DNA from 4 places in the Paenibacillus sp. FSL R7-0313 genome. Region 4 is predicted to be linked to each of the others. Evidence: a T-box and tRNA genes for the amino acid it is inferred to sense, from the RefSeq annotation. Region 4 holds a T-box; the other regions hold tRNA genes.

The links. A T-box is a leader RNA that pairs with one kind of tRNA and senses whether it is charged. The one in region 4 lies ahead of leuS (leucine--tRNA ligase), so its partner is inferred to be a tRNA-Leu.
Region 1: it encodes a tRNA-Leu, which carries the amino acid that the T-box ahead of leuS (leucine--tRNA ligase) is inferred to sense. The anticodon was not compared.
Region 2: it encodes a tRNA-Leu, which carries the amino acid that the T-box ahead of leuS (leucine--tRNA ligase) is inferred to sense. The anticodon was not compared.
Region 3: it encodes a tRNA-Leu, which carries the amino acid that the T-box ahead of leuS (leucine--tRNA ligase) is inferred to sense. The anticodon was not compared.

Annotation. Positions count from the first base shown of each region.
Region 1 covers NZ_CP150219.1:6,564,427-6,568,735, reverse strand. The annotation lists gene NSQ38_RS28830 (hypothetical protein) at 1-169, opposite strand, end outside; gene NSQ38_RS28825 (urease accessory UreF family protein) at 436-1,137, opposite strand; tRNA gene NSQ38_RS28820 (tRNA-Leu) at 1,563-1,645, shown strand; gene NSQ38_RS28815 (glutathione peroxidase) at 1,793-2,272, opposite strand; cyclic di-AMP (ydaO/yuaA leader) riboswitch at 2,644-2,819, shown strand; gene NSQ38_RS28810 (hypothetical protein) at 2,935-3,333, shown strand; gene NSQ38_RS28805 (HAD family hydrolase) at 3,527-4,210, shown strand.
Region 2 covers NZ_CP150219.1:3,407,763-3,412,071, forward strand. The annotation lists gene NSQ38_RS14915 (NucA/NucB deoxyribonuclease domain-containing protein) at 49-531, shown strand; gene NSQ38_RS14920 (hypothetical protein) at 725-949, opposite strand; gene NSQ38_RS14925 (hypothetical protein) at 1,157-1,606, shown strand; tRNA gene NSQ38_RS14930 (tRNA-Leu) at 1,844-1,929, shown strand; gene NSQ38_RS14935 (hypothetical protein) at 2,506-2,733, shown strand; gene NSQ38_RS14940 (hypothetical protein) at 2,997-4,309, shown strand, end outside.
Region 3 covers NZ_CP150219.1:5,884,718-5,889,026, reverse strand. The annotation lists gene NSQ38_RS25520 (C40 family peptidase) at 1-147, opposite strand, end outside; cyclic di-AMP (ydaO/yuaA leader) riboswitch at 153-284, opposite strand; gene pelA (pectate lyase) at 704-1,666, shown strand; tRNA gene NSQ38_RS25510 (tRNA-Leu) at 1,799-1,883, shown strand; gene NSQ38_RS25505 (carbohydrate-binding protein) at 2,028-3,713, opposite strand; gene NSQ38_RS25500 (divergent polysaccharide deacetylase family protein) at 4,130-4,309, shown strand, end outside.
Region 4 covers NZ_CP150219.1:3,228,345-3,232,653, forward strand. The annotation lists gene NSQ38_RS14105 (class I SAM-dependent methyltransferase) at 1-9, shown strand, start outside; gene NSQ38_RS14110 (aminoglycoside phosphotransferase family protein) at 236-1,192, shown strand; T-box leader at 1,305-1,573, shown strand; gene leuS (leucine--tRNA ligase) at 1,654-4,098, shown strand; gene comER (late competence protein ComER) at 4,079-4,309, opposite strand, start outside.

The DNA.
Region 1 (4,309 bases), 3.3 Mb from region 4:
CGACCAGGTGCCTGAATCGGGTTGCTTTGCGTGTGCCGTGAATGAGATTGGATAAACGATAGGGTGGGATGCCATGCTGTTCACAAAAGGTCTTCTGGTCCACTTGAAGTTCGGTTAGCCGTCGTTTGATGGCCCATCCGAACGGAGTAACTGGTTTTTTCTTGTTCAAAAGGGTTCACCCCTGATTAGAATGTAGTATTCAGCCGCCCTTTCTTCATGTAAAATATATAGAAATGCGAGCTGTATGTTTCATTATATACGTAAATTCGTCATCTAACAATTAAAAAAGACGGAAAAAAGTGTATTTTGTGATGATAAATGGCGTAAATACGTAAATAAAACAAATAAAATGACAAAAAACACGTCGGCAAGGAGGTTGCCGCGTGTTTTTTAGTTTGTCTGAATAAAGGGGAGCAGGTATGAGGAGGAAGAGGATTAGGCCCTGTAGGCATGAAGTCCAGCTCCAAGCATATGGAAACTGGGAAAAAATGATTTCATGGACATCGAGGTTGGCTGTGCCAGTCCATCCGCAGCCGAGGCGCTGACGGTCTTCCATTCATTCTCCAGATCTGTGGCCAGGCGGACCATCAGATCCTTGGTTGTATCGTTGTTCAGGGGAATGACTTTGGAGGCTTCGGTTATGCAGGCATTCATGGCTGAATGCAGGTAACCAAGGACCGCCTCCTCGACCGGGATGTCGAGGTGGTGGTTAATCCAGGCGTGAACAGTGGAGAGGCAGCCAACCGAATCGTATTTGGCAAAGATCTGTTCGAGCTGGCTGAATTCAATCCAGGGGTGCAGAGCGCGTGCAAGTCTGATCAATCGTTTACCCATGGCGGCAGCTTGTTCTCTGAGATCTCCAGGGGTTCGCTGAACATGAACGAGCTTGTCGATTAGAGCTATCCGCCATGTATCCTTGTGATCTGCTGCGGTATAGATGCCTTTGATGGCCATGCCTTCTAGACGAACGATGCTCGGATGCAACTGACAACGCATGAATGATTCGAGATCTTCAGCATTACGAATGGTACCCTCCCTGATATGGATATCCATGCCGAAGGAATGGGTGAACCCTCCAACCTGAATAGAGGAATCAAGCAGTTTGACATAATCGAGCAGCTTATTCCCACGGTTCACAATCATTCGCCTCCTGCGTTCGTTAAATGTCACTTAAAGTGACATTTATATTCCTTTTTGTTTGCTTTATGTTTAAAAATCCGAATTATATGATAGTTATCATCCCATAAATGTCCGCTTTTTGTCAATAGTATCCGTGAAATTTAATGGATTAAATCTAGGATTCAATATTTGTGTTATTTTATATAACATATAAGGTTAAATATCTGCGAAGTGCAGGGAGGACTAGATATAAATGAATCAATAAGATCAGCTCAATCCGGAAAGGAGGGGATCAAATCTAATGTATGCAGTTCATGGGTAAAGATGACGAGAATATGCGTTTTTTGTGGAAAATACCTAGCTGTAAAAGAAGTATTAAAAAATACTTTACTTTTAGTTCTGAACCCGGTATAATCAATTCTGTTGCCGATTATTTACGACATGCGGTCGTGGTGGAATGGCAGACACGCTATCTTGAGGGGGTAGTGGGCGTATGCCCGTGGAGGTTCGAGTCCTCTCGACCGCATCATATGAACGATTAAGAAGAAGCTTTCCATTAATGGAAAGCTTCTTTTTTTTGTTTTTTTAACAGTCTGACATCAAAGTTGAGAAAAAAGGCCATCCATTACCGGGGCAATGCTGCTCTACCTTCCGGCTACGGGTGGCCAATGTATTATTTTTGCAGCAAGTTCTTGATATCTTCTTCAATCTTGTCCGGTGTTGTTTTGGGAGCATACCGTTTAATGACCTGTCCGTTCTGATCCACAAGGAATTTGGTGAAATTCCATTTGATTGCTTTGGAGCCGAGCAGGCCAGGAGCTTCTGTGCTAAGGTGCTGGAAGAGAGGGTGAGCGCTTGAGCCGTTCACATCAATTTTCTCAAACATAGGGAAGCTTACGCCATAATTCATCTGACAGAACTCGGCAATATCATCGGAAGAACCTTTTTCCTGTGCAAACTGGTTACTTGGAAAACCAAGGACTTCAAATGGCGCATCCTGGAACTTGTCTTGCAATTCTTGCAGACCTTTGAATTGAGGGGTAAGTCCGCATGAGCTTGCCGTATTCACAATCAGGAGCACTTTGTCACGGTAGTCGGACATTTCAACTTCTTGACCGCGAAGGGTATTCACTTTGTAATCGTAGACTGTCATCTAAATCGCCTCCATTTATTTACTCTTATATCTTCTATTATATTGGTTGCAATTAAATATTGCAAAACTAATATGGTGTTAAAAGCACCAAAACAGGCAAGTTGTGCAGAATACGTGAATGAATTGCGAAGTGATTTTCGTCAGAGTGAGAATTAGATAGATTTAAAGAGATGGATAGAGTATGACCTTGTTGTAAGCGCTATTATATGTGAGTATTGCCGAAAATCTGTCGATTCGGTGATCTGTGCGGACTTTACACCGACATGGCGCGGGTGTATGATTCATAACGTAATTTCAATTTAAACTAAATTGTACCTGAAAAACGAAACAAACGATAATATCGCTCGATCTTATTTTAAGATATACGAACGATGTTTTAATCGCTGAGTTTCCATTCATTGATGAGTGGGAAACGGGGGAACCAACAGAATGCGCTGTCCAGGACAGTAGGCATTCATGGGGTGAATTTTCCGGTGACAGCCGGAAATAGGGCGACTCTCGCGCCCGAATCCGTCAGCTAACCTCGTAAGCGTTAAAGGGAGAGGCAACAAGCCGTACGCTGGTTCATGGCGTTTTCGCCATGGGTTCTTTAAGAAGCGTTCGGGAGGCCTTGGTCCCCCACGCTTCTTTTTTGTTGTCTTTTCACGCCAAGGGAGGAACGAATGATGGATACTGAGATGATCTTAGTGACTGCTCCAAATGAAGCAGGACGCAAATTTATCAAATTGCTGATGTACAAAAAAATGCCGTTTGCCGTTCTAACCAACAGTGCAGGGGAAGAGCGCAGACTCCGTAGAATCGGAGTAGAACATGTCATTCGCATGAATACGGCTGCAGCTCAAAAATGGTTTTTGCCGCAGGGCAGCGTAGGCAACGTGTTTATTTTCGAGAACAGCCTGAATCTGACCTGTCGTTATTTACAGATCTGCCGTTCATGGACATCGAAATCCCTGTGCGTCATTACAGAGCAGAGTCATCCTAAGGGCATCTATCGGGGCATGGGCGCAGACCGGATTGTATATTCGCTCAATGGGGAAGTTGGCTTTCTCCTCAATGGGTAATGCCATAGCTTGTGATTGCTCAGGTGTAAGGTGCCTGTTATAATTGAATGTATCGATAAACGGAAATTTGAGGAGACTCATGCATGATGGTGAGTCTTCTTTTTTATGGTTTTAAAGGTAGTTCAAGACTTTTTGAACACGAACTTTTAGATTTGGATCAGGAATCACCTGTGGCTTACAAGGAGGAATTGGCGTGCCGGATGTAGGTGGATTGAAATGGTTGTTTTTTGATGTTGGAGATACGCTGGTGGATGAATGGGAGCCGGTTGATGATATTATTGGACAGTTCGTCCGTGAAGCCTGTGCTTTGGGATATCCGGTAAAGATTGAGGCGGTACGCGAACTGTTCGCGAACTGTTACCGAAAATATGAGCAATGGCCTATGAGAGTGGCGATTCGCACATTCGTTGAAGACGAGGGACACCAGAAACAGATTCAGGACAAGCTGAAATTTCAAAAAGATCTTGAACGTCCTTTTCCTTCAGCGGATTCCGTTCTTCAGCAGTTGTCACGGTATTATCGTATTGGCATTATTGCCAATCAGAGTCCTGGAACGGAAGAAAGACTGGAGAGCTACGGCTTGCGGAAGTATGTTGATGTTCTGGCGTGTTCGGCTGAAGAAGGAGTGTCCAAGCCAGACCCTGAGTTATACGCTGTGGCCTTGAAGCAGGCCGGTTGTGAACCGGAGGAAGCCGTCATGATCGGCGATCGGATCGATAACGACATTATACCTGCTCGGAAGCTGGGCATGCGTACAATTCGGATTATGCAGGGTTACGGAAGATTCCAGCCAGACCGATCGGATGACGAACGTGCGGATTGGACTGTTAATTCATTGGATGAACTCCTGCCATTACTGGTGCCCAATCAGGATTAGATAATTGTTTATTAGAGTTTAGCGTTTTACTATAAAAGGAAACACGTTGCTGTACTGCAACAATAAAGGCTGATCAACTTGGTATTGCATACCAGAGTT
Region 2 (4,309 bases), 180 kb from region 4:
GAACGGGCGTTCTGTTATAATGCAAGTGTTGAATGGGGGAGACACAGCATGAGTAAGAGACGCACAAGAAGAAAACACAAAGGTAAGCAAGGTTTCAAAAAGCAGGTTCTGACGCTGGTAGCGATGCTGCTGGTAGCCCTCTATGCCTGGGCTGGGGGCGAATGGCCGGAGGAGATACCTAATCCATTCGCAGGGACTACTAAGAGTGTAGACCATACCATTACGTTCCCTTCAGAGCGTTATCCCGAAACAGCCAAACATATTAAAGCTGCTATCAAGGCAGGGCATTCGGATGTATGCACCATTGATCGTAATGGAGCCGAAGGCAATCGGGATTTATCACTTAAGGGTGTTCCGGTCAAAAAAGGTAAGGATCGTGACGAGTGGCCCATGGCGATGTGTGCTGAGGGAGGAACAGGTGCAGATATCCAGTACATTACCCCGAAGGATAATCGTGGTGCGGGTTCATGGGTAGGGAATCAGTTAACTACATATCCGGATGGAACACGAGTGAAGTTTGTAGTGAAGTAACAACAGGATATGGGTGGACAGAAACAAGAGTAGTAAGGCCTTTGTTGTGAGGCTAGTGGCAGCGTGGTACAGCATAAGTAGAAGAGAAAAACCAGACGTGCATGCGTCTGGTTTTTTGGTATGATGTGCTGGCATAAATAGATCCAGTTAACGTATCTATACGGGAACTGAGTTTCTAGGATTACAGATCCGACTATACGAGTTGCATTCCGCTTAAATGATGAGACCGGATGCTTAACAGACGCGTAACATGTTCAACCTCATCAAACGGTATCCACAGACTGCCGTGAACCGTACGTAAGGAAAGAATGGATGTATCAGCGGTACGCTCGGGAAATCCAGTTACCGTCTGACCGCTTGTATTACGAACCATGATCTGTTGTTTGCGCCGGATGGCAATTTCTACCTCTTTTTTCATAAGTCATTGCTCCTGATTATGAGATGTTAAATCCATATGTCAATGTTTTCAATGGTTAATTTGTCTTCTTTATCTAGTCTATCAGAACTAGGTATAGATTTCCAGAAGAGAAATCAACATTCTTCTAGGTGATTTGTCTTAGCTGTGGACGATCCGTTTTTGAATGGGGATTACGGGGTTATATTAGGGTAAAAGGAGGGGAACGGAATGACACAATTGATTATTGGGCTGGCCCGTACCGAAAACGAGGCTGTATTGATGCTGAATCAGGTGAAAGAGGAAGGCATCAAGGATAAATATTTGGGGGCGGTGGCGAAGGAACAGATCAATCTGGAGCTGGTGAGCGAAAAGACGGGGCTGCCCAAACCTTTGAAGGGTGCCGGAACAGATGGTGCCTTTGGCGCTCTGAAAGGCATATTGGCTGGTCTGGGGAAGCGAATGGATCAGACGATGTCGATCGGAAATGCAGTGCGTAGGCTCGCTGGTAATGAGATAGGGAGTGAGACCGATGATTTGGTGCTTACACTGACTGAAGCGGGGATCTCGGAGGAGGATGCGCGGTATTACGAAGATTGGCTGTTAAAGGACCATATCTTGGTTATCGTGGAGTGCAGTGAGGAAGAAGCGGCTCGTGTTCGACCTATTTTACTTTTTTAGTTTAATTTAAGGCTGATTTTAGGTTTCTTTAATGTTGGGGAGGTATTCTTATCTCACACCTCCCTTAATATAGATTGGTTTACCGGAAGTCCGGGACCGCAACTCGGACTTTCTAGGCACTGTGAGCTGACGCTTACAGTGCCTGTTTCATTTTTTTTATTATTTTTTATAAAAAGTGTTGCAAAGTTAATTAGTTCATGGTATGATATTTCTTGTCGCCAAGAAATACATAATCCTGCCGGGGTGGCGGAATTGGCAGACGCACAGGACTTAAAATCCTGCGGTAGGTGACTACCGTACCGGTTCGATCCCGGTCCTCGGCATCAGTAGAACAAGGGTTTCAACTCGTTAGAGTTGGAACCCTTGTTTCTTTTTAAGATGGTTTGCAAACGTACTTTTTTTGTACGCTCGGAATGATGCTTGAACCGGCTTCACGGTGAACGATTCTATCTTATTCCTTTAATTCAAGGATTCTGTCACGCTCCATTATCAGTCGCAGGAGTTCTGCTCTAATGACTTCTTTATGACAGGTAAATTTGAGTTTTCGTTGTGGGTGAACGGAACTGTTGTGGACCATCTTCGTAAGTGCTTCTCGAGATTTCTCTGTATCTGATTTCTTCTCCGTTTCCCGTACTCGTCCTTAGGTTCAACAATGATGTACCAGTATTTATTGCGTTTGCATAAGCTGCCTTTCAAGTGCTTGGACCTTCTATGATTTAATTGGATATGAAAAAGACAGGAGTGTGGTTGCCTCTGTCTATTGTGAATCAAGTGAATTGATATTTCCTAACTGACTAGAATTTTGTTCATCGACAAATTAAAAATAATATAGGAAATAATATGGGAATGTGATATATTTCTGGTGTGAATTCATATTTTCATTTAATTTTGGATGGTTTATGAATACTGTGGAGGATGAGATAACATTAGAATATCTTTTTTGTCTTTTTGATGAGATATATACCGATGGTATATTCTGTGTTGATGAATTTGGGGATTTTAAAATGTTCACAGTAGGGAAAATGACTCCTCTGCGTCATTGTATTTTGATTCCGGTTGAGAACATAAATGTATTAGGCAAGCAAGGGGAGATATTAGATACATATTACAAATTTTATGCTTTATAAACAAGAAAACGTATCCTTGAATACGCATTGATCAGAAAATTCCCACGATCAACGATCATGATAAAATTGGCCGGCGGTTTTTTTGCATTCTGAGGGGAAGTTAGGTGCTCAAAGCAGGAGTGTAGAAAACTTTTGCAGATTTCAAGTTCCTGAAATAAGACTCTTTAAGCGAAGGACAATCATTCAAAGAGACTATAGAGATGTTAAATATCTATGATGATCACAGAGTTACATAATGAATCTTTTAAGGGGAACGTAAAAACATGAAAAATATTATCGCTTCTTTGGTGTGGGAAATATCGTTTTTTTTAAGAACAGCGTTTAAAAGACATATTAGAAGTGTTTTATTTAATGGAATTATATTAACAGTTATAGCGAGTTTTATTTATTTATCTAGAAGATTCAGCTTGAGTATTTTAGATAACATGGAATTATTAGATCAGATAACTTTAACTATTTATATACTTACCTTGTACGGGATATTTTTTGCTTTTTTGCAATTCATCCTTACTATTGTTAATAATAGCAAGAATGAATTTTGGGGTGTCAATAAATTAGCTTTTTCATTTTTTAAAAGACGTGTATACTTAGTGACAAATAGTTTTTTGACTAAGTTAATAATTATTATACTTGTTATTCTTCCTATAATGGGTGTTTTAGTTGAAAAGATCGCAATACAACTGAAATTTTATTTTCAATTTGAGGTATACTTACATAATTTATGGCAATTTTGCGTATGTTATTTAATTATTCTTTTTGGATTTTTACTAATTCAATCAATAAGCATGATGTTCATAATTTTTGATATAAGTCTAAATTATGATTATAGAATCAAATATAAAATCAAAGTGGAATTTTTTAGGAAATCGATTTATTATATTAAGAGAGATTCATTTTGGGAATATTTTAAATATAAAGCAAAATTAGTAGATTCAGATCAACTTTTTGATTTCACAAAAGCTATTTTTGAAAAAGTACTTTCAATCCTTACTAAGGATATAAGCAAATGTCGATATAATTCAAAAAGAATGGATAAACGTATTGGATATTTTGTGAGATTTATGAATAATAAATGGAGAAATTTAAATCATTTAACCGTTATCGAAAAACTTAAGCTTCTAGATAATGAAGTTAATATTATTAATACATTTAAAAGATCTTGTATTGAAAACGAAGAAAGATTTAACCAAAGCTTAAAATGGGTTAAAGACGTACTTAGACCTTTTTATGATTTAGCAGCACAAATTGAATCAAGTGACGAAATTAGTGAATTTATGAGAATTTTAAATAAAACTCAATATTTCAATAATATTGATAATACAAGTAATAACTCTTTTAATGACAAGATTTCTTTAAATCAAGTTATATGTTCAATGATGGACTCTATTCACAAAAATATTGAGAACTTTAATAAAGATGAAATACAAAATATGAAGTTTGTTTATTACAATGGCATTGATAAATACCAAAAAGAAATATTTAAATATTCATATAATCATACCTTAGAAAATAACAACAAAAATAAAGAATTTTTAAAGTTTATATTTTCGTTGCTTAATACCAAATATCTTTATTC
Region 3 (4,309 bases), 2.7 Mb from region 4:
AAAGCCGGCTACAGTCGTGCCACCCCATTTGTAAGGAATACCTGTCATGTTGTTCACTACGGAGTTGATACTGCTTGCCTCTGTGCTTGTTGCCCCGGATGTAAATAATACAGCTGCTCCAAAAATGGAGATAATCAGTTTTTTCAAAATCAATGTTCTCCCTTCGATGCCTACGGAGTTAGCTAAGGGTTCGGTAGAAGGTTCCCTATATTTCCTATGTATAAGAATAATTCACCCAAATTGGTTCCCCCGTTTTCAAACATGAAACTCGGCAATGAATAATTAAGTTTTTGTAACTATTTGAAACTATATTGCATAAATGCGTAATTGTCAAACCCATTTAAAACCCTTCGTAATACCTCAATGTTAGCGGAATTAAGGTTTTTATATGAAAGAAGGGATTAAGTTTGGGTATCATTCATGACAAAAACGTCATTATTGATTCGTTTAAGACGAATTTGGATAAATAAATAGGTTTGTCATGAGTTAAAAGAACTATCCCGTTATGTAGAATTAGAGAGATTATATTCATTAAGTTGCATATATTGACAAAAATCGATTTTTTGCATATTATCTGATTATCCAATCCACATATTGGATTAAAATTGATTTTATTATGCGATAAATACAAATAAAGGAGGTTTGGGGACGCTTATCATAGGTAAAGTAGAAGTGGCAGATTTATAAAAACGAACATAGGAGAGTGTTACATTTGAAAGCGAAGAAAATAATTACTTTTGTCCTGGCATGTACGATGGTGTTCTCAGCAGTTGGAATGGCAGTTCTCCCTGTAGGGACGGTATCTGCTGCGGATGCATCGGGTACTACAGCGAGTATTTCAGATGTTTTGAAGAACCAGCTGCCGGATGGAGGTTGGAGAAAAGATTATAAACAGACAAGTGGAGAGTGGGCGAAGTCCACGATAGACAACAAGGCTACATACTCAGAAATTAGAAGATTGGCGAAGGAATTTAAAAAGACGAATGATCCGCGATACTCCACAGCTGCAATCAAAGGAATTAACTTTTTGATCAACATGCAGTATTCAAACGGCGGATGGCCACAAGTTTACCAAAGCTCTGGATATCACAAGCATATCACTTACAATGATGATGCCATGATTAATGTAATGATCATGTTGGATGAAGTAGCGGCACGCAAAGGTGATTTCTCATTTATCGACAGCACACTTGCTAATCGCAGTAAAAATTCAGTTGCCAAAGGTGTGGAGGCGATTCTGAATACACAAGTCGTTTCAGGTGGTAAGCTGACAGCATGGGGACAACAACATGATTCCAGTTCCCTTAAACCAGCGAGCGCAAGAATCTACGAAGTGCCATCGCTGACAGCTGGAGAGAGTGTAACGATTGTTAAATTTCTGAAAACCAGACCTGCTAACGCTAAAATTACCGCATCCATTAAAGGAGCGGAGGCTTGGTTTAACAAGGTGAAAATTACGGGTTACAAGTATGAAAGAGCTAATGGAGATAGTAAAATTATCGCTGATTCCAAAGCTGCACCGATTTGGGCACGCTTCTATGAGATCGGAACAGATAAACCAATCTTTATTGGTCGTGACGGGGTAGTTAAATACAAATTAAGTGATATTGATAAAGAAAGAAGAGGCGGTTATGCATGGTATGGCAACTGGCCTTCCAAGCTTTAATTTGTAGTTAAAGGTAAAGCCCGAATCGACGTCTGGTTCGGGTTTTATTGTTATTATTTTCAGTGTTGACATGATAGATTCCGCATGATATATTATTTATTGTCGCCGATATTGATGGTGGAGATACAATATGCGGTCGTGGCGGAATTGGCAGACGCGCACGGTTCAGGTCCGTGTGGGCTAACCCCCCGTGGAGGTTCGAGTCCTCTCGACCGCATCTAAAAAAAAGACTCCTTAAGCTAACGCTTAAGGAGTCTTTTTTGCATTTTTTGATATAACACTAACTTTAGACTTGAGTATCCAAGAGGTTAGTGCTTAGCTGCATGTACAGCAAATGTCTTCCATCAGCCCTAAGGAACGTTTATTGCGCTGCGGTAACATTAATGCTGTCAATATTCGGTCCTTCCGATCCGGTGGTAACCACTTTCAATGTATTGGTCCCCGTGTTCATGGGGACCTGTATTGTTTTTTCAACCCAAGTGGACCAGCTTCCCGTAGCCGGAAAGGGCTCGTTGCTGATAACTTTGGTTCCGTTAACAAAAATGTCGAGGTTCCGTGTTCCACTTTCCAGCGCATAACGAAACTTTACGTTTTTGGTACCTGTTGTAGCATTATTAATGCCGTTCCATTGAATGGCTGAACCAGTCATCGCATTGAAGTTAACATACCCGGAGCCAGTGTAACCGGGGTAGATTGTTTCAATGGCAGCTTCCGTAAGTGATGTTCCGGTCTCAGCTTCATACGTAGTGCCACTGCCTGTATTCCCGCCGCTATTTCCGCCAGTAATGTTGGCAACAAATGTTGTTACGCTCTGAGGCGGGAGCTGTGCCGTGAAGGCTCCATTGGATACGGTAAGCGGGGTTCCGCTTGCCAGGTTCCGACTGCTGTCCGTAATCCATGAGGACACAGTGGAGGCATTACCATTCTGCAGAACGAATTTTTGGCTTGTGGCTGAAGTTCCACGGTTAATCGCCACGACGACGACTTTGTTATCACCTTTGTAGGCTGAGACAAAGGTGTTCGTATCCGGATTTTTCGTTGCGTCGACTCGCAGGTAGCCTGGACGCACGAATTTGGAGAAATGAGCCATATTATATCCGCGTTTGCTTATGGTACCGTCCTCTTTCATCGGACCATACTGTCTGCGGATGTACCACCACACATAGGCCTGGAAATCACCTTCTACCATGGCATTGTGCATGTGATAGGAAACGTCCAGTGCTTCAGGCCAGCGGTCTGCTGAGTTGTTGTCACTATTCGGAACGTACACCTCAGTCATCCACAGTTCTTTACCGGCTCCTTTTTGCTTAAAGAGAGGGTAGGCAAAGTTCGAAATTTGGGTTCCGTACGTATGTGCTCCCAGAATGTCCATGTTGGCAAGTGCCTGCGGATCATTCAGGATTGGGTCGGATATGTTCTTTAAGTACTGGAACGATTCAGGCGCCATGACTTTGGTACCTTGAATGGACCCGGCATTTTCTTTCATGAATCGAAGGATCTCTTGTGGAGTCCACCAGGTCCAGTCATGAGCATAATCCGGTTCATTTTGCACAGAAATGGCATACAGATCTACGCCGTTATTTTTCATGTAGGTTACAAAGTCGTTCAGATGTTGCGCATATGCGGCATATTTGTCGTATTTCAAACGTTTGGCATTGGTGTCCCCATTGCGGTTGAATGTTTCAACCATGCTGCTTGGAGGATTCCATGGGGATGCAAATACGATAGCCCCTTTTTCAATAGCCCGTTTGGCTGTGGCAACTTCACGATACCAGTTATTAGAATCTGGATCGACGTAGATCCTGAGAATTGAAAAGCCTAACTGATTCTGGTCATTACCAAATGCAGTTTCACGTTGAGCGGGAGTCAGATCACCAATCCAGGCAGGAAGGTTAATGCCCCCAAAGCCCTTGATCAGTTGTTTTTCTGAGGACAAATTAATGTTGGCATCACTTGCCGCCGAAACTTGTGTAGGACTTAACATGAGGGGCAGAGCTGTTAAGCAGGCCAATAAAACATTGATCGTCTTTTTGAATTTGAATTTCACTACTTTCATCCTCCTCGATAATGGTAAATGGTTACATAGAGAAACCGCGACCAGGAAAACAAACAAGAATAGCGGATTGACTGGCATTTATTTTATGTAAACCCTTTCAAAACCTCCTTCCATAAATCATAGGATAGAAATGAAGCATAGAACCTCTTTCATTTGTTGATTCTACTAAATAATTCCTAAACTGAAAACCTGACAAATTACAGTATTTTTTCTAATTAATCTCTATTTTCTAACTATTCAATGACAGTTCTTGTCTGATTGCAAAAGGAAAACTGGAATGATGGCGGTGTTTGCTTGAAATACAGGTCTCCAATGGCGGGGATATTGTTATTAAGGAAGGCTTTGGCTTACATATTCCTCCCTTCATTATCAAACAATGAGATCACAGAAGTTACGGGGAGGGAATCATGATGAAGGGACAGAGAAAGATTTATCGATTCATTGCAGGTATCATGGCATTTTTGATTGTGTTTTGCGCAGGCATATCGGCAGGAGGGCCTACAGCGGCAGCTTCAGAGTCTACATCGAATCACAAACGGTTAGCGATTATCATCGATGATGTTGGTAATGACATGAAGGGTACGGCA
Region 4 (4,309 bases):
GTGAAGTAAGAGCGAATAATGAGAACTGTCCTTATGTATGTTGCATAAGGGCAGTTTTTTTGTTTGATTTTCCATGGAGAATGAGTAGCGATAGTCTTAAATAGGGTAAAGGAATGCAAGAAAAGATATATCGACGTGACAAAAAGTATTGCCAGTTAAAGTAAAGGAGGCGATAATAGTCGGATAGAAAGCGTTTTCTGAGGAAATAAATCAAATGTTGAGGTGAGGTGTAGAAGTGGAAAGTACATATAAAACAAGACTTTCGTCAGAACAGTTGAATGCCATAATAGAGCAGCATTTCTCTGCAAGTATACAGGAGTACAAGGAAATGGTGGATGGCTGGGCCAATCATGCATATCTCATTACACTCAGTGACGCACAGCGAGTGGTACTCAAAATTGCACCGTCGGCTTCGACAAATCTGATGCGCTGTGAACAGGATCTGATGATTGCTGAGGTTGAGGCACTGCGTCTCATCAGCGAGCTGCAGGATGTTCCCGTACCTCAAGTACTGGTGTATGATGATTCGTTAACTATGGCTTCAGCCCGTTATTTTATCATGGAGTACATGTCCGGAACACCCTATAATCAGGTCAAGGATCAGTATACTGCGGAAGAGCAGGAAGCCATTGAACAACAACTGGGGCGTTACAATCGTCGAATTAATGAAATCAAGGGCGAGCAGTTTGGATATTTCTCGGAGCAAAAACAGCGTTATTCCACATGGAAAGAAGCATTTATGAATTTGATGGATGACATTCTTACCGATGGTGAAGAAGCCGGAATTACATTTTCGATCGATTACTCTGAGTTGAGACGTTTGATTGAAGAAAAATCGGATGTGCTGGACGATGTAAAAGAACCTGTTCTGGTCAGTTGGGATCTGTGGGATGGCAATGTTCTAGTAGACAAAGGTCACATCACAGCGTTGATTGATTTTGAACGTTCACTGTGGGCAGACCCTCTGATGGAGCATTATTTTAGTCATTTTAACTATACACCTGGTTTTGTGAAAGGGTATGGGCATGCGATTACAACTGAAAGTGAGCTGAAAAGAAGAAGTCTGTATGACTTGTACTTTGATCTGGTGCTGCGCATAGAGTGCGCTTATCGTCAATATGATAATCAGGAACATGTGAATTGGACCATTCATAACCTGGAGGAAGGCATCGAGCGTTTTCGTTTATCTTGAACAGAAACGAGTGTTATTGAACGGTACGAACCCTGTGGCTTAAAAGGGTGATTATCACGTGTAATATTGACTTTGGGCGTGCTTTTTTATATAATGGTCCCGATATTGTATACATATTTCGATGATAAGGATTAGTAGTAATTCCTGTACATAACAGAGAGCCGGCGGTTGGTGCAAGCCGGTTGACAGTAATTTGCGAACTCGCCTTGGAGAAATGCGGTGATTACACCATTCTGTTCAACTTGCTTGTATAAAGCATGGATCAGGAATGGAAATCCGCATCGGTTAACCGCCGTTACAGGTCCAAAGGGAGTGGATGACGAAGCACGTTCGTCCGCTAACTAGGGTGGTACCACGGGAATTCAACCTCTCGTCCCTAGCGCTGCAAACGCTACGGGATGCTGAGGTTTTTTTGTTGCAATTAAAATTAAAATGCGAATAACCTGAAGGAGGAACAATAGATGAGTGAGAATAACCAGCCGAAACACGGCTATCAGCCACAAGTCATGGAAAAAAGTTGGCAGCAATACTGGGATGCAAATAAAACATTTAAAACGGGTGAGGACCCTGCTAAGCCGAAATTTTATGCACTGGATATGTTCCCGTATCCATCCGGTTCAGGTCTGCACGTAGGTCACCCGGAAGGATATACGGCAACGGATATCGTTTCCCGTTACAAACGCATGCGCGGTTACAACGTATTGCACCCAATGGGTTGGGATGCTTTCGGTCTGCCTGCTGAGCAGCATGCACTGGATACAGGTGAACATCCACGAGATATTACATTCCGTAATATCGACAATTTCCGTCGCCAGATCAAATCGCTCGGTTTCTCCTATGACTGGGATCGTGAGATCAGCACAACGGACCCTGAGTATTATAAATGGACACAATGGATCTTTATCCAGTTGTACAATAAGGGCCTCGCTTATGTGGATGAAGTCGCAGTTAACTGGTGCGAAGCGCTTGGAACGGTACTGGCTAATGAAGAGGTTATTGATGGCAAGAGTGAACGTGGTGGACATCCGGTAGTACGTAAACCGATGCGTCAGTGGGTCCTGAGAATTACCGAGTATGCAGAGCGTCTGTTGGAAGACCTGGAAGAGCTGGATTGGTCTGAAAGCATCAAGGATATGCAACGTAACTGGATCGGTAAATCAACAGGTGCAGAAGTGGTATTTGCCATTGAAGGTCGCGAGGAAGTTATTAAGGTTTTCACTACCCGTGCGGACACATTGTTCGGTGCGAGCTTTGCAGTACTTGCTCCGGAACATGAATTGGTAGAAGCAATTACAACCGATGACCAACGTGAAGCGATTCAGGCTTATCAGGAGCAGGCTTCTCGTAAGAGTGATCTGGAACGTACAGATTTGGCCAAAGACAAAACAGGTGTATTCACTGGGGCTTATGCAATCAATCCCGTTAATGGTGCAAAACTGCCTATCTGGATTGCTGATTACGTTCTTGCAGGTTACGGTACGGGTGCGGTTATGGCTGTTCCGGGTCATGATGCACGTGACTGGGAATTTGCGAAGCAGTTCGGTCTGGATATCATTGAGGTTATTCAAGGTGGAGACGTTACACAAGAGGCATATTCCGGTGATGGCGCGCATGTGAATTCCGATTTCCTGAACGGACTGAACAATGAAGAAGCGGTTGCCAAGATGATTGCTTGGCTGGAAGAGAACGGCAAAGGACAAGGGAAAGTAACCTACCGTCTGCGTGATTGGCTGTTCAGCCGTCAGCGCTACTGGGGTGAGCCAATCCCGATTCTGCATCTGGAAGACGGAACGATGAAGACAGTACCTGAGGATCAACTTCCACTGCTGCTGCCTGATATCGACCAGATCAAACCTTCGGGTACTGGAGAATCACCACTGGCGAATGTTACGGAGTGGGTGAATACGGTAGATCCTGAAACGGGAATGAAGGCACGTCGTGAGACCAACACCATGCCACAATGGGCGGGTAGCTGCTGGTATTACCTGCGCTTTATCGATCCGCACAATGACAAGGAACTGATCTCCAAGGAGAAACAGCAGCAGTGGCTGCCAGTTGATCTGTACATTGGCGGAGCAGAGCACGCCGTACTTCACTTGCTGTACGCTCGTTTCTGGCACAAAGTGCTGTATGATCTGGGTGTTGTGGAGACTAAAGAGCCTTTCCACAAACTGGTGAACCAAGGTATGATCCTGGGTACCAATAATGAGAAAATGAGTAAATCCCGTGGTAATGTTATTAACCCGGATGAAATCGTCAATGAATTCGGTGCAGATACATTGCGTCTGTACGAGATGTTCATGGGACCATTGGAAGCGACAAAACCGTGGAATGCAAACGGGGTTGAAGGCATGCACCGCTTCCTGTCACGTGTATGGCGTCTCTTCATTAACGAAGACACAGGAGCCATCAATGACAAGATTACGGTGGACGGTGGAACGGATGAGTTCAAACGGACTGCTCACAAAACGATCAAAAAAGTTACGGAAGATCTGGAACATCTGCGCTTCAACACATCCATCAGCCAGCTGATGATTTTCATCAACGATGCATACAAAGCGGACACACTGCCTCGTGAAGCGATGGAGAAATTTGTGCAGCTGTTGTCACCACTGGCACCGCATATGGCGGAAGAACTGTGGAGCCGTTTGGGTCACGAAGGTGGGATCTCTTACGTGGCTTGGCCTGAATATGATGAGTCCATGACAGTGGATGCGGAAGTAGAAATCGTTGTTCAGGTAAATGGTAAAATTGTAACTCGTGCTACGATCGCGAAGGATCTGGATGCACAGGGTATGCAGGACTTTACGATGGAGCTGGCACCTGTTAAGCAGGCGCTGGAAGGCAAGACCATTCGCAAGGTCATTGCCGTTCCAGGCAAACTCGTTAATATTGTTGCCGGTTAATCTCACCGGCTCGGAATAGTTCATCCAGCTTTACCAAATCTTCATCATATTTGTCATGTGTCGTGTGGATTAGGCTGTCGAAAACACCGTCGAGACTAACCTTCAGCAGTGCAAGTGCCTGAGCGGTAATACCGCCAGGTACAGCGACACGAGCTTGAAGCTCTTGCGGTGTGAATCCTCCTTCGGTGAGCAGCTTGCCTGTTCCCAGGAG